4 regions of the Brevibacillus sp. 7WMA2 genome follow, and region 3 is predicted to be linked to each of the others. Evidence: riboswitches for the same ligand, from Rfam matches in the RefSeq annotation. Region 3 holds a riboswitch; each other region holds the start of a gene.
What was found. A riboswitch is a leader RNA that binds a small molecule or an ion and turns the genes downstream of it on or off. The one in region 3 is predicted to bind cobalamin.
Positions count from the first base shown of each region.

Region 1 (6,028 bases), 190 kb from region 3:
GAGCGCTCTAAACTAGGTGCGAACCAAAACCGTCTAGAGCACACAATTAACAACTTGGGAGCAACTGCTGAGAACTTGACAGCTGCTGAATCTCGTATCCGTGACGTTGATATGGCAAAAGAAATGATGGACTTCACGAAAAACAACATTCTTACTCAAGCAGCTCAAGCAATGCTTGCACAAGCTAACCAACAGCCTCAAGGCGTACTTCAATTACTTCGTTAATCTAACGATGATAATGATAAGAGGAGACCTAACGATTCAGTTAGGTCTTTTCTTTTTGTAAATGGGTGCCTTAAATGATCCAAAGCATACGGGATTCATTTACTATCAAAATACTTTCTACCGTGAACAAGATAATCTTGTAAGCAGTACTTATTACCATCTAAAAGAGTTTAGCGATGTTGTAACAGAGAATGACTATATAAAAAGAACAAAAGAACAAAAGAACAAAAGAACAAAAGAACAAAAGAACAAAAGAACAAAAGAACAAAAGAACTAGGGGAGCTGGAAGACTGGCATTGCTTTTCCTCGCTTGTGGCATTGCCGAGGGTAAGGACACACCTTCTGCTCTTTACTTATGAAGAGCAAGCCATTGCTATGGGCTGAAGAGATACTAGCACTGTGCGATTCAGAAAAGGATTTAAAACCATTATATAGGCTAATGTATGGCCTAAAAAAAGAGGAGATTCTTGTCCAAAAGCTGTTTGTAACCAAAGCTGATAAGGCTTCCAGTTAGTAAAATTTGATTGTGTAGTAATGCAGATATAACCAGATTCAGCCGCCACATTGTTGATTTTCATATTTTTTTAGTTTACTAGTTGACAGCATAAAAAAAATAGGGTATGCTTCATATATCTCAAATTTAAGATATTAAAAAGTGAGACATGTTGAATTATTTTTTGTAAAAGGTAAGATAAAATAATAAAGGAAAGGAGAGAAGAAAATGCAGGACAAACAGGGAAAGCAAACGGACATGATTACGGATGTTAATAAAGCTCAAGAGCAATCTCTCCATTTGTTCGTTGTCTTATCTCGCGCCTTTAACTGGACGTCTGCTCATGTTCAGAAGGATATTCGAGAATATGGATTAAATCCGACTGAATTTGGTGTGCTAGAATTGTTATTTCACAAAGGCAGGCAGCCTCTACAGCAAATTGGAGATAAGATTTTAATCTCTAGCGGAAATATTACTTATGTGGTTGATAAGCTAGAAAAAAAAGGTTATTTGCTTCGTAAGCCCTGTCCGAATGATCGACGCGTGATCTATGCGGAATTAACACAAGCAGGAGAGCAATTTCTCCAAGAGATTTTTCCAAAGCATCGAGAAAAGCTAGCAGAAGCAATGAGTGGACTGTCTCCTGAAGAAAAAGAGATTACCATCACCTTGTTAAAAAAGCTAGGGAAGTCAGCCGAAATGAATTTTGTAGATAAGTAGCTGAAAACAGATGCGATAATAAAAAGAAGCATATTATCCATCTTTCTCATATATCTTTAATTGAAGATACTTAAAACAAAACATATTCCTGAGGAGGAAAAAGAAAATGAATGCAGGACTTTTACTTATTCGATTAGTTGTGGGACTTTTATTTATTGGTCATGGTACACAGAAATTATTTGGATGGTTTGGTGGGCATGGCTTAAAGGGAACAGCGGGTTGGTTAGAATCAATCGGTATGAAACCCGGCTTGTTAATGGCTTTCATGGCAGGAGCCAGTGAAATTGTTGGAGGATTGCTCTTTGCATCTGGTGTGTTTACTTGGGTAGGTGGAGCATTAATCGCTGTTACTATGCTGATCGCTATCTTTACTGTACATGGAAAAAATGGATTGTGGATTACTCAGAACGGTATGGAATACAATCTGGTATTGCTAGCGGTAGCTATCGGCGTTGCGTTGATTGGTCCAGGTGCATATGTTTTATTTGCATAAGTTTTGCCTAAGGACGGACCTGAAAAGAAAGGTATCCAGATTCACGTACTCTATTGTATGATAATGAGGGATAACGTAAAACAATGCCGCTATTTTATAGGTCTAAATAAGTGTGATTAGAAAAGAACTGACAAAGAAAAGCAGAATGAATTCGGTACAAAAAACAAGGGGAGCGAGTAAGTGTAGAGAAAACGCTCTTTCTCCTCCCCTGTAACAATTTCGATACATACATGAAATGAGGGAGTTTACATGAGTGAATTTACAAGCCTAGTGAAAAGTCGACGTTCCGCAAATAATTTCATGGAAGGGGTAGAAATTACCCGACCCGAGCTTGAAGAGATCTTTACTTTGGCTAAATATGCTCCTTCTGCTTTTAATCTTCAGCATACACATTATCTTGTCGTAACGGATCCAGTCTTGAAAGAAAAAATTTATGAATCCTGCAAGCAGTATAAGGTGCATTCAGCTTCAGCGGTCATTTTGGTGTTGGGCAATCGTTACGCTTATCAAGCGGTGGAAAAAATAAACGAGGGAATGCATCATCTCGGAATTTTGAGCAAACAAGAGCTAGATCGTACCGTTGAGACTGTTACAGGGATATATGAGGGTAAGGGTGAATCCTTTATGAAGGAAGATGCCATTCGTAATGCAAGCCTTTCTGCGATGCTATTCATGCTATCTGCGAAAGATAAAGGCTGGGATACGTGTCCGATGATTGGATTTGATCCAGGTGCTATTAAGGAAATTTTAGAAATTCCTGATGGATATGAAACAGTCATGATGATTACTATCGGAAAAGAAAAGCTCTCAAGCCAACGTCCACGCGGCTATCGTAAGCCGAACGGAGAGTTTGTAAGCTACAATGGTATGTGATTTCTATGAAAACATTGCTAAAGCTGTTAATGGGACATGCTGTGGCAATGTTTTTTTACTGTAGAGGAATTGGCGCTTTTTATATATGAGCCTGATCCTAGATGCATCCTCTTAAGCCTTTCTGGACAAAAGTGTTCCATCTTATGAGCAGAATTAAAGAAGGGCTTTAATTTCATATAGCGTAAACTTGGAATAACGAATATAATTTGTTCTAGGTAAACTTTTTGTCCTACTTTCAAAATAAGGATATAAAGTGAATATTTCCAAGGAAAAACTACATATGGTAATGGAATAGGTGTATTTGTTTCATAACGGATACTTAAAAGAGAAGCCGGTGTAAATCCGGCACGGTCCCGCCGCTGTAAGGGGGAGTCTTATGCAAATATGTCACTGGATCATATCTGGGAAGACGCATGGAGATGATGAACCCAAGTCAGAAGACCTGCCTATTCTAGAAATGCTGTTAGACCTACGGGGAGATAGGGAGGTGTTTTGAATGCTAAAAGACCGATGTGATGTGTTCATAAACGATAGGCATTTCTGACCTTTTTAATCTGGTTGGTAATGTTTTTTTGTGTTTTAACATTTTTAGAATAATTAAATTATATAAAAGGTGATAAAAATGTATTTGAAACGGTCTGCATTTATTACTTCTTTTGTTGGACTAGTAGCGCTGCTAACAATCATTATCGCTGGCTGTGGTAACACAACAAAAGAAGGAGAAAATAGAGCAACTCAAGATAGTTCAAAAGTTCTTACGTTTTCCTGGTCTGGAGATATCGGAGACGTAAATCCTCATACCTATTTTCCGAATCAATGGTTCTCACAAGCTATGGTATATGAATCTCTCGTTTACTACGGTGAAGGCGGGGAGCTTAAACCGTGGCTGGCCCAAAGCTGGGATGTATCGAAGGATGGAAAAGAATACGTGTTTCATCTAAGAAAAGATGTTACATTTTCGGATGGATCGCCGTTTAATGCTACAATCGTGAAGAAAAATTTCGATACGGTTTTAGCTAATGCTCCCCAACATGAATGGATGGAATTAATAAATCAAATTAAAAGTACTGAGGTAGTGGACGATTTTACGTTTAAATTAATTTTGAACAAGCCATATTACCCTACTCTTCAGGAGCTTACGTACATCAGACCTTTACGATTTGTAGGAGAAGCTGCCTTTCCTGATAGCCAAAACACATTTAAAGACGGGCTCAAGTCACAGATTGGGACAGGTCCATGGGTACTAAGCGAATATAAGAAAAATGAAAGGGCTGTCTTTACAAGAAACGAGAAGTATTGGGGCGAGAAACCGAAAGTCGATAAGGTGATTGTTAAAGTCATACCTGACGGTGAATCGAGAGTTCTCGCTTTTGAGAAGAAGGACATTGATTTGATTTTTGGGAACGGAGTCATAAGCCAGGATTCGTTCCGGTTTCTGAAGGAATCGGGAAAATATGAAACCAAATTATCAGAACCTACGGCTACAAGGGCGTTACTCTTTAATACGAACAGAGAAGCTCTTAAAGAGCGTAACTTACGTCTAGCTATCCAGCATGCCTTTGATAAGCAGGCTGTCATCGATCATATCTTTTACGGCACAGAAAGAAAAGCTGATACGTTATTTGCACCTACCATTCCATATACGAAGATTGATGTAAAACCGTATGAACACGATGAAGAAAAAGCAAAACAATTGTTGGATGAAGCGGGCTGGAAACAAGTAAATGGCAAACCATTTCGAGAGAAGGCTGGAAAAACGCTACAATTGGAGCTAATGTTTATTAGCTCAGACAACATCCAGAAGGCGATTGCCGAATATACCCAAGGCGAGTTTAGAAAATTAGGGATAGATATGAAGCTGACAAGTAAGGAAGAAGAGGATTTTTGGGCCACAGCCAATGAAGGCAGCTTTGATTTATTATTTACGGCAAGCTGGGGTGTTCCGTTTGATCCACATTCCTACTTATCTGCTATCACAACACCTTCGGAAGGTGGCAGTCCGGATTACAAAGCTCTATCAGGGCTACCAGGCAAGAAAGAATTAGATAAAAAAATCAAGGAAGTATTAGTAAGTACAGACGAAGCACACAGAAAGATGCTTTATACAGATATTTTAACAACATTGCACGAACAGGCTGCTTACTTACCAATATCTTATCAATCTAATATAGCGGTCTATCATAAAAATCTGAGCGGGGTTCATTTCTTGCCTCAAGAATACGAAGTTCCTTTCACTACCATTGATATGAAGTGAAGTGGGGTTATGTAAAAACGGCAAAGGAGTAGTAAATGGGTTGGTTTATTGTTAAACGTCTCACAAGTTTACTGCCAATATTATTGGGAATTTCTCTGATCACTTTTATTCTGCTCCACTTAACCCCTGGGGATCCGGCCGTAGCTTACTTGAGGGCGTCACATATTCCTCCAACAGATGAGGCAGTGGCTTCCCTTCGAGCAGAGCTAGGGCTGGACAAGCCCCTGTATATCCAGTATGTAAATTGGTTAGGAAAAGTGGTTCAATTGGATTTAGGGGTTTCTTATGTGTCGAAGAAATCTATATGGGATGAAATTATTCTCCATTTCTCCCCAACGCTGCAACTTGCATGTGCTTCATTACTCCTGATTGTTTTTATTAGTTTACCTTTAGGAATGATTTCTGCCCTTTACAAGGGAAAATTAATTGATCAGGTTAGCAGGATGCTTGCCTTTGTAAGCGTCTCGATGCCTGCTTTTTGGCTCGGATTTCTATTCATCTATTTTTTATCGGTAAAGTTAGATTTATTTCCCGTATTGGGAAGAGGAACTTTTGCCCATCTAGTGCTTCCGGCCCTGACATTGGCTTTTCCTTATATAGGTACGTACATGCGCTTGCTTCGCACCAGTATGCTAGAAAACTTGAATGAGCCATTTGTCGTGTATGCGAGAGCGCGAGGGCTGCGAGAAAGTCTAATCATTGGTAGACATGTGTTTAAAAAATCCTTATTACCTGTGTTAACTGGACTTGGCATGAGCATTGGAAACATGCTAAGCGGAGCCGTTATTGTTGAGACCGTCTTTGCATGGCCTGGTATGGGCTCCTTGTTTGTCACTTCTATTTTACACCGTGATTATCCGATGATTCAGAGCTGTTTATTGTTTATGGGTGTGATCTTTGTCGTCTGCAATCTCCTTGTGGATATTGCATATGCTTTCCTAGATCCCCGGATAAAATGGGAAGGAGAGCA
Region 1 covers NZ_CP048799.1:1,846,340-1,852,367, reverse strand. The annotation lists gene GOP56_RS06875 (flagellin N-terminal helical domain-containing protein) at 1-225, shown strand, start outside; gene GOP56_RS06870 (MarR family winged helix-turn-helix transcriptional regulator) at 947-1,438, shown strand; gene GOP56_RS06865 (DoxX family protein) at 1,545-1,931, shown strand; gene GOP56_RS06860 (nitroreductase family protein) at 2,181-2,804, shown strand; cobalamin riboswitch at 3,081-3,269, shown strand; gene nikA (nickel ABC transporter substrate-binding protein) at 3,427-5,058, shown strand; gene nikB (nickel ABC transporter permease) at 5,094-6,028, shown strand, end outside.
Region 1: linked by a shared signal. The riboswitch ahead of nikA (nickel ABC transporter substrate-binding protein) and the one ahead of GOP56_RS05975 (DUF4430 domain-containing protein) in region 3 are both predicted to bind cobalamin.

Region 2 (6,028 bases), 410 kb from region 3:
AATTTTGCCCCGGAAGCAGTTTATCGACAAATTGATTAACTGCCAAAGGAAATACTAATTCTAGTAAGCCTGCAATAATGGCACATGAAAAATCCAAAATAAATAACCCTTTATAAGGGCGATAATAAGAAAAAAACCGGCGTAACACGAATCTATCACTCTTTTCTCTCTTGTCTACTAATGAAAACATTACTGCTAAGTATAAACGATCAAAAACTGAAAGTGAATATCTTTCTCAATTAGAAGTGTAGGTAAAAATTTTTTGCTCTTTTTTGTAAACTTGATACCTTTATTACTCTACTCACACGTTGACGTTACTCTCCAACAAAATGTTAGAAGAAAATGGTTGTATTTTCCACAATTCCAGCTTACATTGTATCCTAGGGATCAAAAAATAACTAGAATGGAGCTAAATCTACGCCCTGACGGTTTTATTGCTTGGAACACTTCTGATGAATCTTCACTCATACCAAATATTGAAAAGACTCTGACTGTCATCATGCTGCCCTAGTTTCTGAGTCTGTAACTATCCATTTTCTTCTATTGTTCCTTGTGTAAGAAAACAACTATCGTTTCCCTTCTTATAGCACATGAATCTTCGTTATAGAACCTTATATAAAATAGAATGGCAGCATTTCAGTGCTTAGGGTATCACCCCATGTAGAAATGCTGCCAATCAACTAACCCGGTTGTTTTTGATCTTTATCTTCTCTGTCCTTTACTTATTTTCAGTATTGTATTGTGATGATTCGTATTGGGGAAACACAGGATCTGTGAAGGTATGTTTTGAATCTCGTACTCTTTTTTCTGGTAAATCCATTTCTCCCCTTCGACTCTAGTAAATCCTAGGGAATAGCTGTTATGGTGTTACGAACTAATCGAGTAGCAGTCACCATATTTTCTAAGGAAGCGATCGTTTCCTTACGCCCTCTTGTTTTTAAACCGCAATCGGGATTAATCCAAAATTGTCTGGGTTCAAGGACCTGTAGAGCATTCTCTATCATTTTTATCATTTCTTCTACAGCTGGAACGCGGGGACTATGAATATCATAGACACCTAGACCAATTCCTTTCAGATAGGAATGATTATGGAAAGCATGGATTAGCTCACCATGGCTGCGTGATGTTTCTATTGAAATAACATCTGCATCCAATTCGCTGATAGAATCGATAAAATCATGAAACTCGCAGTAGCACATATGGGTATGAATTTGGGTCGTGTCTTTTACAGTAGAAGTCGTTAAGCGGAAGGCTTTTACAGCCCATTCTAAATATGCTTCCCATTCCGTTTTCTTTAACGGTAACCCTTCACGTAGTGCTGGTTCATCAACCTGAATCATCGTGATCCCACTAGCTTCTAACGCCTCTACTTCTTTTTGTAAGGCGAGTGCAATTTGATAGGTTACCTGCTGTCTGGAAATATCGTCACGCACAAAGGACCAATTTAAAATTGTGACAGGTCCTGTAATCATTCCCTTGACCGGTTTCGTTGTAAGAGATTGTGCATAGATACTCTCCTTAACTGTCATCGGCTCAATAAACTCTACATCTCCGTAAATAACTGGTGGTTTTACACAACGTGAGCCATAGGATTGCACCCATCCGTTTTTAGTAAAAGCGAATCCACCTAGTTTTTCGCCAAAAAATTCCACCATATCTGTCCGTTCAAATTCCCCATGAACCAACACATCAAGCCCAACCTTCTCTTGTATGTCAATCCATTCCCGGATTTCTGCTTGCAAAAATTGCTCATATTTCTCTGCCGACCATTCCCCCTTCCGCCATTTATTTCTCGCCTGACGAACTTCTGTTGTTTGTGGAAAACTACCAATCGTTGTAGTAGGGAGAATTGGTAACTGTAATTGGTGCTGTTGTTGTTTTCGCCGTTGTTCATAATCAGATGCACGGCCGATCTGATCTAATTGCAAGCTGGCAACAGCCTCATGTATATGTGGGCGATTGCGAGCTACAGAGTTCGCTACCCGTTCTAAAATGGTTTGATTCTCAGCAAAAATCTCTTTAACGCTTTCCTCTCGGTTCTGCAACCAATCTGTAATATGCTTGATTTCAATTAGTTTTTCATCTGCAAACGCCAATGAATCTTTAACTAGTGGATCAAGCTGTGTCTCTTGATTTAGACTGATTGGAACATGAAGTAGACTACTAGATGGCTGAATCCAGATACGGGATGCATCGACATGCTCTTTGATTGTAGCAAGAAGATTTGTCTTTTGAGTCAGATTTGCCCGCCAAATGTTCCTACCATCAATGATGCCCGCCCCAAGTACTTTATCCTGAGGGAAACCATTTGTTGTGATCTGCTCAAGGCTGCGTCCTGCATCATGGACAAAATCTAATCCAATTCCTGCTACAGGTAGCTTAATCACTTCTTTGTAAAATGTAACGGAGCCAAAATAGGTTTGTAGCATGATTTGTAGTTGTGGAACAGCCTCATGAAGCTGTTCATAGATGTAGGAGATCGTCTTCATTTCGTCTTCGGATAATGATGTTACTAGAATGGGCTCATCCATCTGAACCCATTCCACGCCTTCCTGCGCTAATTCTGTTAGAACCTGCACATAAAGAGGAACAAGCTGTAGGATAATCGCCGGTATCTGGAGCCGATCGAACCCTTTGGATAGCTTAATAAAGGTATACGGTCCTATTATGACAGGTTTTCCTTTAATCCCTAGCTCCTCTTTCGCCTCTTTATAAGCAAGAAGCGGTTTATTTTCGGTCAGGACGGGTTTGATGTCCTGAAACTCCGGCACGATGTAGTGATAATTGGTATTAAACCATTTGGTCATTTCGCAAGCAACTGCATGCTGATTTCCTCGTGCCATTGCAAAATAGGTGGACAAAGGTACTACCCCACCAGCATATTCATAGCGTTTTGGAACATATCCAAACATCACAGCCATATCCAACATGTGATCATACATAGTGAAATCATTGACCGGGATCAGATCAATCCCTATTTCCTTTTGTTTTTGCAGGTGCTGGAGTCTGCTTTGTTGCATTTGGGCAAGAAATTCCTTCTTTTCAATTGTCCCGGCCCAAAATGCTTCTAATCCCTTTTTCCATTCGCGATTTTCCCCAATGCGTGGATATCCTAAATTGCTACTTATTCCTTTATTCATGCTTGTTCGCCCTCCTAAACAGGTTATATTTTCAGTAAAAAACACAACTCAAACAAAAAAGCATCTCTCCCCGTTCAAAAGATGGTTAGAGATGCCCGAACAAGCAGTGAATATACTTGTACAACTGCCACAGCTATCTAACACCTCCCTATCTCCCGTAGGTCACACAGTGTTGTTGAAATAGGCAGGTCTCCTGACTTAAGAATCCACATCAGCACATACCTTCCCAATCCTTCGTTGATCAGTGGTTTTTTTGTACTGACTCCTCTTTTACAGTGGCGGGACCGTGACGGATTTACACCGTGCTTCCCTTTTCATCCTTGACACTCATAGTTCAAAGAACCTATTTCCACATATTTAATTCATCCATATCACCAAGATATATACCTACCCTTTATTCTAGGTATGCTTGCTATCATAATATAACTTCACATAAAATTCCATATTTTTATTTAATTCAGTTTCCTATTGTCGCAGGAAACTTCTGCCACTTCCATGGCAAACTGAATTTTGCCCGCCCTTTTTGTCAAATTGCACGAAAAAAGGGGGATTCCTTCTCTTTTTACCTATGTTTTCTGTTCTACTCTCCTTGTCCAGTTGATAAGCATATAAGGACATCTACAGGAAAGGAGGCAATCATATGAGTCGAAATCGAAAGGCATACTTTCCTTTCATCGGTCCATGTGATCCTTGTCCGCCACAACGGATTGTAACTTATGAGACACCACCACAGCTTTACTTAGGATTTCAACCTCCGAATTTACCGCAATTTGATCCATGCAAAGCTCTTTGCTTAGGTACCCTCTGGCCTGCTCTGTATGCGCCTTATGAAAATCCGTACAAGGGAGGCAAATAAAAATGAGCGATCATGATACTTCTACGGATGAACGCCAGCAACAATTTTATGAGCTGCTTCACCAAATTCAGGCGATCGACTTTGTTTTAGTGGAGCTAAACCTGTATCTTGATACACATCCTACTGATATGACTGCTATTAGGCAATTCAACGATATGGCTCAGCAAAGTATGACACTAAAGCGCGAATATGAATCTTTATTCGGACCTCTGATGAATTTTGGCAATAGCTTTTCACAGTACCCTTGGTCGTGGAACGAAGTACCTTGGCCTTGGCAGGTCTAGAAAGGGGGAATTTTGAATGTGGATTTATGAGAAAAAGTTACAGTATCCTGTTCGCGTAAGCAAATGCGACCCGAAAATGGCAAAGTACTTGATGGAACAATACGGTGGAGCTGATGGAGAATTAGCGGCCGCGCTACGTTATATGAATCAGCGCTATACGGTTCCTGATAAGGTCATTGGTCTTTTAAACGATATTTCCACAGAAGAATTTGCCCATCTCGAAATGATTGCAACAATGGTATATAAGCTAACGAAGGACGCTACTCCTGAACAGCTAGAGGAAGCTGGTCTTGGCGCACATTACGCAAGCCATGATAAGGCTTTGTTTTTTCATGATGCGGCCGGTGTGCCTTTCACAGCTACATATTTTCAAGCAAAAGGTGATCCTATTGCAGACTTGTATGAGGATATTGCTGCCGAAGAAAAGGCACGGGCTACTTATCAATGGTTGATTAATATGACTGATGATGTCGATTTAATCGATAGCCTTTCTTTCCTTCGTGAACGTGAAATTGTACATTCTCAACGGTTCCGTGAAGCAGTGGAAATTCTAAAAGCAGATCGGGAACAGAAGAAGATTTTCTAACTACGTAACGAATTAGACACTACAAGTGAATATGAAAGGCTAATTGACCAAATTTCTAGTAAGAGATTTGGTCAAATGTTTTTTTCTACGCGCTATTTTCCTCTACGCTCATGTCCAGCCTTATGTCAAAAAGCTTTTCAAGTGGGAATTGTAGAAATACGATTAATTCATACTTTACAGATCGGAATTATAAGAATATAATGAGTCTACATTTTCCCATTTATAAGGAGGAGCATCATGAGAAGAGCTTTTATACATTCATTCTTCACATTTCTATTAGGAGCTTCCTTATTAGTCGGTTGCAGTAGCGAAGGAGCAGCTCCATCCACCTCTAATACTCCAGCCGATGGTCAGGCAGATACTCAGGCTCAAACACTACGGGTACAGAACGCAGGAGATGCTGTTATCGCTGCTACTGACAAATCGAAATCGCCTCAATCGGCGAAAAATCGAAAAGATACGGTTGTAGTAGCTTTAACTGAACCAGGTGGGGTTTTCAATCCATATTTTTATCACAATGGTTATGACGGTAACGTTACCTCCGTGATGTTTTCTCCACTGGTTGATATTGATAAGAGTGGCAAACCAGTTCCTAAATTGGCAGAAAAATGGGATATTTCCGATGATCAGCTTACGTACACCTTCCATCTACGTAAAAATGTAAAATTTAGCAATGGAGATCCCTTGACTGCTGATGATGTCGCCTTCACCCTCACCCTTTTGCATGATAAAACGTATGACGGAGAAACAGAAATCGCCGAAGCACACATTAAGGGCGGCAAAGCTTATAAAGAAGGAAAAGCAAAAACCATTGAGGGAATTACAGTCATCGACCCACAGACAATAAAGATAACCACTGAGAAAGTAAACGCTCGATCTCTTCTTCTGCTTGGTGGTCACGTGCTGTCCAAAGCTTATTATGGAAAAGGCTATGAACCAGGTAAGCTTGACTATCTGCGTACCTTGCATACAAAACCAGTCGGAGCTGGCCCATATAAATTTGAAAAGTTTATCCCCGGTCAAGAAGTGAGATTCGTAGCCAATGAGTATTATTACGAGGGAAAACCGGCCATTCCGCATTTTATTTATAAAACAACCGATGGAGATACTACGCAGTTTTTCCAAACAGGTGAGACTGATTATAGCTCCTTCCCTGCAAATG
Region 2 covers NZ_CP048799.1:1,245,547-1,251,574, forward strand. The annotation lists gene GOP56_RS04800 (ABC transporter ATP-binding protein) at 1-148, opposite strand, end outside; gene metE (5-methyltetrahydropteroyltriglutamate--homocysteine S-methyltransferase) at 846-3,140, opposite strand; cobalamin riboswitch at 3,306-3,502, opposite strand; gene GOP56_RS04810 (spore coat associated protein CotJA) at 3,781-3,996, shown strand; gene GOP56_RS04815 (spore coat protein CotJB) at 3,999-4,280, shown strand; gene GOP56_RS04820 (manganese catalase family protein) at 4,297-4,866, shown strand; gene GOP56_RS04825 (ABC transporter substrate-binding protein) at 5,104-6,028, shown strand, end outside.
Region 2: linked by a shared signal. The riboswitch ahead of metE (5-methyltetrahydropteroyltriglutamate--homocysteine S-methyltransferase) and the one ahead of GOP56_RS05975 (DUF4430 domain-containing protein) in region 3 are both predicted to bind cobalamin.

Region 3 (6,028 bases):
ATTCTCTTTCTCCCAATGCAAAGAAGAGCAGCAAATAGCTGCCCTATATGGAATATGTTTAAAGAATCAGATTTAAAATCTCATCGACCCACTCCAAATTCTCAGCTTGTAACCAGATGGAGGGCTGCATATCTTCCGCTCGATACCAAGATCAATGTCAGAGTACAGATCGGTATTTTGGTTGCCAATTGACCCTCTATAAAACACGGACAAAATATTCGAATCCTTCAACAAATCCTGTTCTATTCTGTCCATAATAGTTTGCCGGTGCATGGTAAGCAGTAAGTCTCTTTGTTTATGCTTTGTTTTTAATCCCGCACATCATAAAATCAATCCTTTGTTTTTGTCCTTCTATATATAGTTCTGCTTACTTATATGGATATCTTTTTGTTTTTACCTATAAAATTTTCTTTTTGATAGATAAAGCTCATCAGGGACGCTTGCCGACAGGCTCTTTACAAAACAACCAATGCCGGCCCATAGCGTGTTCAAGCTGAATCTCGATCTCAAAGAAACGGGATAAAAGCTCTGGACCAAGCATGTCTTGTGTCTGACCAGAATCAAAAATGCTCCCATTCTTGAGTAAGAGCGTATGAGTAAAACAAGGCAAAATTTCTTCTATATGATGGGTGACGTAGATAATGGTGGGAGAATTAGGCTGTTTCGCTATTGTTTCAATGTACAGTAATAATTGTTCACGTGCTATAAAATCAAGACCCGTTGTAGGCTCATCTAAAATCAACAATCGTGGGGATGCCATTAGGGTACGGGCTAATAAAATACGCTGACGTTCGCCTTGTGACAAAACCTGATAGGGACGATGCTCTAAATGAGTACAACCAAATTGTTCTAATAGAGCTTTTGCCTGCTCTATCTCTTCTTGAAGCTTTGGCTCGTAAAGGCTTAAAGAAGCGTGTTTACCAGATAATACAATCTCTAGCGCGGTATCGCCGCCTCGAAGCTGTTGTTGCAGAGAACTACTGACAAGGCCGATTTCTTTGCGTAACTGTCGCAAGTCATAGGTACCGAACTTTTTCCCAAGAACCTCAATTTCTCCAGAAGTAGGCCATATATAGCCGTTTAGAAGCTGGAGGATGGTTGATTTACCTGATCCATTTAGACCGAGTAGACACCAATGCTCTTGAGAATGAATGTTCCAGCTTACCTTGTTTAAAGTAAGAATTGGTTCAGTATGCACGAGTAGGTTCTCTCCTTTTTCGTCTTTTTAATCATTGTACTAATTTTCTGTCTTATATATCAATCTAGAAATGAAGGGATTAAGAAGGAAATATCGTTTCATTAAACTTTTTCCCAAGAACAATTACAAATGAATAATACGAACAAAAAATAAATATTAGATAAAAATGTTCGGATTGTTTCTTGATTATTTAAAAAGGAATGTTATAATCAATAAGGCTTGTAATTTCCTAACATTTTCAAGGGGGCAACATCTATGAATTATGATGTTATCATTGTCGGAGCTGGTCCAGCAGGAATTTTTACGGCATATGAATTGATCCATAAAAAACCTGATTTACAGATCCTGTTGATTGAAAAAGGACATAATATTTACTCGCGTCGCTGTCCCATCCTTGAGAAAAAAATTAGTAAATGTCCGCCTCCAGCAGGTCGAAAGGATTTTAGTGGTTGCTTGCCAGCCTGCTCAATTACCAACGGATTTGGTGGAGCAGGAGCTTATTCAGATGGAAAATTTAACATCACGACAGAATTCGGTGGCTGGATGACCGATTATTTAGCACCTTCTGAAGTGCTTGAGCTGATTAAATATGTTGATGATATTAATTTAAAACACGGAGCAACTCCCAATATAACCGATCCAACCACGGAGGCTGTCCGTGATATAGAACGTAAGGGGCAAGCAGTTGGACTGAAACTACTGCGTGCAAATGTCCGTCATTTAGGTACGGAACAAAACTTGGAGATTTTGAAGAGTATCTGCGAAGAGCTAGAATCAAAAATTACAATGCTTTTTAAGCAGGAAGTGGAAGATATCATTGTTGAGCAAACGGAAAGTGGTAAAGAAATTCGCGGAATTACCTGTAAAAAGGGTCAGGAGTACCGAGCGAACAAAATCGTTATTGCTCCTGGCCGAGACGGCTCGCAATGGTTCGGTGAGATTTTGAAAAAACAGGGCCTACGATTAAGTAACAATCAAGTAGATGTGGGGGTTCGTGTAGAAACAACCAATGTAGTCATGGAAGAAATCAATAAGCATCTATATGAAGGGAAGTTCTTGTTCAAATCTTCTACGGATCAAATTGTACGAAGCTTTTGTTCTAACCCAAGCGGTCATGTTGTTGTAGAAAATCACAGCGGTGTGATGGCGGCTAACGGGCATGCATACAAGGATGAGAAGCTGGGGTCCCCTAACACGAACTTTGCTCTGCTTGTGTCTCATGTCTTTACAGAACCATTTGATAAGCCAAACGAATACGCGAAAGAGGTGTCAAGGCGAGCGAATGATCTTTCTAACGGCTCCGTGATTGTACAGCGCTTTGGCGATATAAAACGTGGGCGGCGTTCGACAGAAAAACGACTGAAAGAGGGATTTATTGAGCCAACGTTAAAAGAAGCCGTACCAGGTGATCTCGGCCTAGTATTACCATATAATACAATGAAAAGCTTAATTGAAATGGTAGAGGCACTCGATCATGTTACGCCGGGTATTGCAAGTGAACACACGCTGTTTTATGGAGTAGAAGCGAAATTCTATTCAGCACGTCCATATTTGAATCCGCACTTTGAAACAGAAATTAGTGGTTTATATGCAGGCGGCGATGGAGCAGGTTTAACGCGAGGACTTGCGCAAGCAGGAGCATGCGGCGTTCATATTGCTCGGGGAATTTTACGTCACCTGTCTTAAAATATGGAAGAATACAACTATATTTTGTCACAACAGCATGATTGTCAAGTCCATTTCTTGTGCTATAATATTTTCAAATGGGTCACATCTCATTCATGTAAATAATAATAGTTTTAGGTAATGGAAGTTTGGTGCAAATCCAACGCGGTCCCGCCACTGTGATAGACTGTTTTCCGGTCTTAAGTCAGGTCTTTTACCTAAAAACTACTGAAAGGCTAACCATTTCGAGGCGAAAGTGGTTAGTCCAAGTCTAGTGATGTTCCCGCCTCACTAGATTTTTTTATGGAGAAAGGAGCGGAAATGGTAAGAAGAGTTTGTCAAATCGCCTTACTTATTGCACTTGCGCTGGTAAGTGTAGTGGGTTGTTCAAATAATGAAGTAGCGCAAAACACATCAGCAGAAGAAAAGGTTGAAAACAAGATCGTTGTGGAAGTTTCAAGCGATCAGGGCAAAACCAAAATTGCTGAAAAAACAATTCAATTCAAAGGGGATCAAACCTTGTATGAGTTGATGAAAACCAATTTTAAAGTGGAAGACGATAATGGATTTATCACGTCAATTGAGGATGTGAAGCAAAATCCAGCAGAGAAAAAGTATTGGTTATACGAAGTGAACGGAGCACCAGCGGTTACAGGAGCCAAGGATCTTAAAGTCAAAGATGGCGATGTCATTAAGTGGGATTTACATGCCTCCTAACCATCAAATACACAAAGCATCCCTATCTAGTGTAAGAGGCATAACGTTGCTAGCTATCTTAGCTGCCTTGTCTGTTGCTGGTCGGATTGCACTGTCGTCCATACCTAACGTACAGCCCGTGACAACATTTGTCATTCTTATGACAATTCTGATGGGACTTCGATATGGTTTGTTGCTTGCGATAATTGTGATGATTTTGTCAAATATGGTCCTAGGGATCGGGATTTGGATTATCCCGCAGATCATTGCATACTGTATAATTGTCGTAGTAACCGGTATATTTATACGTCCTGTGTTTCCAAAGCTTTCCTTGTTCGTGATGGCCATATACGCCGGATTTACAGGAATGCTTTACGGGTTTGTTAACTCTCTTTGTCAGGTACCGCTTTATGATTCAACTTATTTTCTTGCTTATTATCTAGCAGGAGTCCCCTATGATACGATGCATGCAATTGGGAATTTCGTTTTTTATTTCGTACTCACACCTCTTTTACTTCCTTTGTTGCACAAATTGATAAATCAACATTTTGCTAAGTCTTGACAACTGAACAGGCACAATGCAGTGCTTGCCGAATCATATCAAACCTTTGATGCAAAAGGTTTTTATACACAAAGACGTGTATAGTGTTTTTAAAAATAACAATCAATACATAGTTGACTATATGGTAAATATAGTAGTACAGTATTGGTAGAAAACAGAATACAGGTTACACAAAGACGTGTTACTTATGTAGATAGCAAAGAGGCTTTTAAAGGGTATGCTCCCTTCTAAAAAGCCTCTTTTTTTATTCCAAATGGAGGTGTCAGCATGGATAAGGTTAGTTTTAAAACAGATATTTACATGGGACAAGGCGCACTACATCGCCTGCAGGATCTGAAAGAAAAACGAATTTTTATTGTCACAGACCCTTTTATGGTTCAATCGGGAATGATTCAGCATGTCATTGACCAGATTGACGCGAGTAATAAGCACTTGGTTTTTAGTGATATCGTTCCAGACCCGCCAATCGAGGTTGTTGTAAGTGGAATGAAAGCCCTTAGTGAGTTTGAAACGGATACGATTGTTGCACTAGGAGGAGGCTCAGCTATCGATGCAGCGAAAGCAATGAAATATTTTGCGAAACAAGTGTCGAATCAAAAAGACCTTCCTTTCATTGCCATTCCGACAACAAGTGGAACAGGATCAGAGGTAACCGCATTTTCTGTTATTAGTGATCAGCAAAAAAATATTAAGTACCCTCTAGTGTCGAATGATATGACGCCAGAAGAAGCTATTTTAGACCCAGAGCTAGTAAAAAGCGTCCCTGATTTTATTACAGCCGATACGGGAATGGATGTTTTGACGCATGCTATCGAGGCGTTTGTGTCTACAAAAGCAAATGATATTTCTGATGCTCTTGCGGAAAAGGCGATGAAGCTTGTCTTTGAATATTTAGTAAGAGCATACAAGGATGGTAATGATTTAGAGGCACGTGAAAAAATGCACAATGCTTCATGCCTTGCAGGAATGGCCTTTAATGTTACATCACTAGGCCTCAATCACGGAATTGCCCATGTAGCTGGAGCTAAGTTCCACATTCCTCATGGTCGCATGAATTCCTTACTGCTTCCACATGTCATCGAATTCAATGCGAATTGTGGAACAGGATATGGTCAGAGTGAAAATCAGGCGACCGCTAAGAGATACGTAGCTATTGCTAAAACCTTAGGTCTTCCAGCAAGCAATACGAGAAGTGGAGTGCGCAGCTTAATTAATGCAATCAAGCAATTGCAAAAACAATTGAAAATGCCAACGAATTTGCGGGATTGTGGCATAGAGTATAAGCAACTGGAAGAAATGAGAAATGCGATTGCAGAAGGCGCGCTTAAGGATGGATGTACAAAAACAAATCCACGTGTGCCAACGGAAGAAGATGTTATTGGAATTTTGAACAAAATGTTTCAGTAGCGAATATTTTGTCGAAATTAGTCTAATGAAGTATTGACATCGTTTACAAGTTCAAATATAGTGAAATTAACACAATGACGTGTTAAGAATTTCAGTTGAGAGCGAAGAGGCTCCTTAAAAATTGCCGAGTGTATTTTTTAAGGGGCCTTTATGTGTTTTTAATGTTTTTTCAAGCAGATGGGATGAGATTTATGAGCCAAAACAACGAGAAACAACGTGTCATTCAGGAGTATGTACCAGGTAAACAAGTCACACTAGCTCATATCATAGCTAATCCGAATGCAGATATTTATAAAAAGCTAGGATTAGGTAGCGATACGAAGGATGCAATTGGTATTTTGACCATTACCCCAAGTGAAGCTTCGATTATCGCTGCTGACATAGCAACAAAAGCTGCTGGAGTGCTAATCGGCTTTGTGGATCGTTTTAGTGGATCAGTGGTGATTACAGGTGATGTATCCTCTGTGGAATCCGCGCTAAATGAAGTATTGCTTGGCTTA
Region 3 covers NZ_CP048799.1:1,657,189-1,663,216, reverse strand. The annotation lists gene GOP56_RS05985 (ABC transporter ATP-binding protein) at 431-1,198, opposite strand; gene GOP56_RS05980 (NAD(P)/FAD-dependent oxidoreductase) at 1,454-2,884, shown strand; adenosylcobalamin (AdoCbl) riboswitch at 2,981-3,133, shown strand; gene GOP56_RS05975 (DUF4430 domain-containing protein) at 3,185-3,580, shown strand; gene GOP56_RS05970 (ECF transporter S component) at 3,627-4,121, shown strand; gene GOP56_RS05965 (1-propanol dehydrogenase PduQ) at 4,389-5,528, shown strand; gene GOP56_RS05960 (BMC domain-containing protein) at 5,720-6,028, shown strand, end outside.

Region 4 (6,028 bases), 2.0 Mb from region 3:
TGATCGAATACAGCGAGTTTTCTAAATTGACAAAGATCGCAGTTGGCTAATGCCCGTCCCTGTAATGCTTCTATAGAACGATCTACTACAATTTGTTCTAGCAGTTCATGGAAGCCTAATGCCTCGCTCATCGAGGCATGTATATCAGGGAAGTCCTGATGAAACTGTTGTAAGTTTTCTTCTAGACGTTTTAACAGGATACCCGTAAATAACAAATAAGGAAGGACATAAATCTGCTTAGCTCCCTGTCTTACACAACGGACTAACCCTTCTTCCACTGTCGGATAGGTAACGCCCATGTACGCCACTTCAACGTTACCTACCCCTGTGCTCTCCCATAACAAGCGGGCTATTTTACAAAGATCGCTGTTTGCATCTGAATCACTGCTACCACGACCTACTAAAAGAATGGCACTATCCTTGTTAGCCGGTTCTAGTGGAGTATAGGAAGTTGTATTTTGTAAGCGATCCCGCAAAATTTGCACCATATCCTCATGCACACCTATGGGGCGCCCATAACGAAAATCTACATGGGGATATTTCGCCTTAGCCTCGTCTATTTCATGCGGGATATGCAGTTTAGCATGGGCTGCTTGAAACAGCATTAAAGGTACCATTGCTACAGTGGTAGCTCCACGTTCTACTATTTTTTGCACACCCTGCATAATGGTTGGTCTGGTTAACTCCAAGAAACAAGTCTCATACAGTGTCACGTCTGTTTGTTCCTGTAACAATTCAGTAACTCGCTGTGTAAACTGTAGAAGATGCTCATTTCCCTCGGCATCTCTGCTACCATGACCGATAAAAAGTATTCCGTTCAAAAAATTCCCCCCCTTAATCTCCACACGGTTCTTCGATCTGCAATGGAGCTACGAATTCCTGATAGCGGTATTCAAGTACCTGCCCTGTACGTTTAAAGAATTTATGGAATCGTTCCTCGATATGACCTTTTGTCTTATACTCATCCACAATCCGTTCTACAAGTCCAATAATCTGTTCTTCTGGAATTCCCTCAGCTATACGTTGTCCAGGATGAGCGTTACGTCCGATACGCTTGCCACCTAAAAACACATCATATGCGCCACGTCGGTATACAAGACCAATGTCCTCCATAACTGCACCATAGCAAGCCATTCCGCAGCCGTTAAAGCCAATTTTTAAATCCTTTGGCACAGCTAGACCATCTAATCGTCTACCTAATTCCTCAGCTACAGGGATCGATTCATCCTTTTCTAAATCACAAAAATCACAAGCTTTCACCTGCGCACTAGCCCCGATCGGAAACAATTGAAAGCCAACTGCTCTTAATTGTTGCGTGACCTGCTCTGGATCTACCTGCGGTAAGCGAAGAATAATTTGATGCTCAATGCTGTACATCATTTCTCCGCCATCCTTGGTCAAATCGGCCAATAGACGCATTTGTTCAGAGGTAAAATTCTTACGAGCTACACCAGGCGAAACGCCTAGCTCTAAAATATCAACAACTCCGCTAAACGGGCGAGGTGGTGGAGTGATACCCTGATTTAACTCTAAGGCTGTCTTTTCATTAACGCACGCAAGCGCTTCCATCGCTAATTGAAAGGCCTTTACCGCTTGTTTAGGAGCTTGAAAGCTCTCTGTCTCTGCCTGAAAAGAATTCTGTTCTACTTCCCTTGAGAATTGCCTGGGATTTGAAAGGGCTTCCATCGCCGCTGATGGTGCGGAATCAGAAACCTGAGCTTCTTGTATTGTAGCCTGCGGTGAAGTCGCTACAGCCACTTCTTGCACAGAAGATGACTCAGATACCGGATTTCCACTCTGAGGCTGGCTGTGAAGCGCCCAAGGCTCTGCCTTCTCCTGCAAGCGTTCATGAGGTTTTAACGGTTGATCCATGCGATTTAACGTATATTTACGTTGATATCCGCGCGGAGTAATAATTTTTTGGTCGTAAACAAAGGTAGTCGAGTTTCCGATGATTACTGTTGTCAGCATTCCAATGTCATGCTGTAGCATGTCTGCAAGTGTTGTAATTACAACATGTTCTCGATCTCTATAGGCGCTCTTTACGATTCCTACTGGCGTTTCAGGAGAACGATATTTTAATAATATTTGTTGTGTTTCTACAATTTGTCGTGTACGGCGACCACTGCGCGGGTTATAAAGCGCAATGACAAAATCAGCAGAAGCAGCTGCTTCTACACGCTTAGCAATCGTTTCCCACGGTGTAAGATGGTCACTCAAGCTGATTGTGCAAGCGTCATGCATAATTGGAGCACCCAATAAAGACGCGCAAGACTGAATGGATGAAATTCCAGGTACAACCTCTACCTTCACCCCAGTAGATTCTGTCCAGCCTTTTTCGACTAGGACTTCATAAACTAGTCCGGCCATGCCGTATACCCCAGCATCCCCACTAGAAATAACGCCAACAACTTGACCTAACTCAGCCAATCTTACCGCTTCTTGAGCACGGCTAACCTCTTCTGTCATCCCAGTACGCACGACACTTTTGTCTGAAATAAGCTCTCGAATTAAATCTACATAAGTGTTGTAGCCAATTATCACTTCGCATTCTAGGATAGCCTCTTTTGCCCGATGCGTAATGTGATCATGATGTCCTGGTCCAAAGCCAATTAGTAGAATTTTTCCTTTCTCCATCTACTCCAAGCCCCCTATCCTTATTTGCAATCAACCTTACATTTTTATACAATAAAAAAAACAGCGCTTCCCCGTCTGACTTACGTGAGAAGTGCTGTTATGATGAGCTTGTTATTTTTTTGAAAGGAATATTCCCTTCTGTAGCAAAACTGCTCTCATAACACCTCCCCATCTGCCGTAGGTCTGACGGTGTTGTTAGAATAAAGAGGGTAGCCTGACTCTTGGAATATTCTGCTCCTTTTCGTCTTCTGAAAATTTATAATATCCAGTGACAAAAACGGGCTCTCCAATTACAGTGGCGGGACCGTGTTGGATTTTCACCAACTTCCCCATGTGAATCGTTTCTCATGTAACAATTCCTTTATTCCCAAGCTTATGTGATTACTTCTATCATAATCCAATTTGCATTTTATTGTCCATACTTTTCTGTCTAGCCCACACGGGACTGGACAAGAGGTGAAAGAAGATCGTATACTGACATACTATTAGAAATCTTCTATTTTTATGCATAGAGGAAAATATATTTGAATATACAGTATCATAATTAACATATTATAGAAAGGTTGTTAAAACATGTCCCTCTTACACACCTTACAACAACGTCAAGCTATACGCGCCTACGATGGTCGCCCTGTAGAAAAAGAAAAGATTGAGCAACTTCTAGAAGCAGCTATATTAGCACCCAATGATCGCTTGCGAGAGCCTTGGCACTTCTATGTCATTCAAGGCGCTGCTAAGGAACGGTTTAACCAGCTAGCTCAGGATTTCTTGCTTGAACGCTTTCCTACCAAACCTCATTTAGTAGAAGAGTCCATGAAGAATGTTCTGGCCACCCCTCTCATTATAGTCGCTACATCCCAAATCATAGAAGGCGACGAAGCTTCTTCGCTTGATAATGATTATGCTGTAAGCTGCGCTATTCATTCGATGTGGCTGATGGCTTTTGAGCTAGGTCTAGGTTTTGTATGGCGTACACGTGGTGTAGGTTTAGCTAGGGATGAACGTCTCAAAGCCTTCTTGTCCCTATCTGATCAAGAAAAAGTAATTGGTTCCTTATTTATTGGCTATCCAACTGATGAAGCCACACCTCGAACTGCTCGAAAGCCTATCACTCAAAAAACAACCTGGGTCGAGTAAACTTTGGCATATTTCGAACGGTTACAAAAAGGTTACATTTTTCCCCGCTTTGTTGTAACATTTCCCTCACCTGCTACGTATTATTTTTATAGTAGGTGATGATACATATGACAAACCACATGACTTTTGCCATACTGGTGGGCTTGTGTGCGACAGCGGGACTTTTTTTATTTCGACGCGCTGTGACGAGTGGGGATCGACAGCAAGGCGGATTCTGGATTAATGGTCTAGCTATCGCTATTGCAACTTTGCTGGTTTTATTCTCAAGCGCTATCGTCGTGTTCTTATTGGTTACGATTCTCTGGACAGTCGGCACTCTATTTCCTATGTTTGTCGACAAATCTGATTTCTGGACACTCGTTTCCTTTGCAGTCGTCTCCTTTTTCATGTTAATGCTGTACGAACTAATTCTTGAACCAGTCCTTTTATACATAATGCAAAGACTACATATCTCAAGAAATTGGAAATTGATACCTGAAATTTTAGCAACGACCTTCATTTTTTATCTCGTGAATACCACATGGATTCCTGGTGTCTTGTTAACACCATTAACTCCCTTATTTGTTGGCATATTAGCTGTAACAGTCGATTATTTTTTAGAGCGCATCATGGGTGAGAGAAGGTAAAAATGTAGACACGACAAAAAGCACCTCTTAGTTTGCGAATCTCGCGACATGACAGGAGGTGCTTTTTATCTGTCTTTTCCTCGTACAAAAAGGCGTTTCTGCAAGCATACAGAAACGCTTTCAACTCTGTTCTTCCATTCTTTTTTTATATGTATGTTCTCCCGTTATACAGCAGATGCACTTAGCGTGTCGTCCCTGTTTTTCCCTGTTTCTTCTGCTGTAAGCGGTATTGAGTAGGTGTACAACCTGTTTCTTTCTGAAAAACAGCGGCAAAATAGGCACTATTACGAAAACCTACTCTGCTTGCAATCATGGAAACATTTCGATCTGTTTCTAGTAGTTGCTTCTTCGCTTCATCTATTCGGATGCGCGTTAAATATTTCCCTGGCGTTATCTTCATACAACGAGAAAAACAACGCTGCAAATAAAAAGGACTCACATAGAGACGTGACGCCATTTCACGCAGAGTTACGGGTTGGTTATAGCAATCGTGAATCATCTCTAGCAAACGGGTCGCCGCATCTTCTTCCGCTGATTTCCAGGTTGGTTCAGATGGTCTACAACGCTTGCAAGGACGAAAACCTGCAGCAATGGCATCGGACGCCGCATAATAAATCTTCACATGCTCTCTTTTGGGTGTCCTTGATTTGCATGACGGCTTGCAAAAAATACCCGTCGTGCTAAGGCCATAAAAGAATAGTTGATCATAATTTGGATCGCATTCTACTATCGCCTTCCAGAACTCCTCTTTCATCCACGATCCCTCCTAGCCTTCAATCCTCAGTATAACGTAATGTTTTTACTTCTAGTAAGCAACTGGGAATGAAAGAGCAAAATTTCGATAGTTTTTTCTTAATTTCACAATTATGTAACTTTTTCCATAATAAAAAACCATACCTTTTCACGTTCTTTCGAATATTTTTTTGTAACAAACCGCTTTTATTTTCACTAATATTAAAAAAAGCCAAGAGAGGAAGTAGCTCCCTTCTCTTCGCTTTTTTATAAACTACTTTATTATGTACGTCGATAAGCGCCCGCATTCTGCTGAAACAATTGAGGTGCCCCATTTGCTAGTAATGTAACGACCAAAGCCGTAATCACATACTCAGGTATCAGATAAGTTGCATTATAACTGAAGGAATAAAGTGTTGCAGGTGTTCCTTCCGGGGCATAGCTCCCAAACCAAACAGCTCCTGAAGTCGTGCGAATAGCCAAGCATAGCGCAATTCCCACTAGCAATCCTCCCCAGATGGAGACAATTTTTGTTGCTTTGCTTTGTGTCTTACTAGCGTACAGGAACGCACCAAAGCCTAGCACGGCATAGGATAGAGGATAATCTAACACCATTTGAATCGGATGGACCATCTCGCCACCAAAAAAGAATTTAACCATGCCTACTAGCCCGCCTGTGATTACGCCTGCTACCCAACCACGGCGAAACGCCAAGAGAGCTATCGGTACCATTACCAGCGATACGCTTCCCCCTTGAGGCATGGCAAACAACTTTACCTTACTTAAAATAACAGCTATTGCTGCCATGATAGCTATTTCCATCATGATAACCAGTCGTGTTCGTGACATTTCAATTCCTCCTCATTCTGATGCAGTATGTATGTAAGCAGCAGAAA
Region 4 covers NZ_CP048799.1:5,050,556-5,056,583, reverse strand. The annotation lists gene GOP56_RS21815 (sirohydrochlorin chelatase) at 1-821, opposite strand, end outside; gene cobJ (precorrin-3B C(17)-methyltransferase) at 835-2,637, opposite strand; cobalamin riboswitch at 2,824-3,016, opposite strand; gene GOP56_RS21805 (nitroreductase family protein) at 3,211-3,774, shown strand; gene GOP56_RS21800 (hypothetical protein) at 3,882-4,400, shown strand; gene GOP56_RS21795 (bifunctional transcriptional activator/DNA repair enzyme AdaA) at 4,582-5,154, opposite strand; gene thiT (energy-coupled thiamine transporter ThiT) at 5,415-5,981, opposite strand.
Region 4: linked by a shared signal. The riboswitch ahead of cobJ (precorrin-3B C(17)-methyltransferase) and the one ahead of GOP56_RS05975 (DUF4430 domain-containing protein) in region 3 are both predicted to bind cobalamin.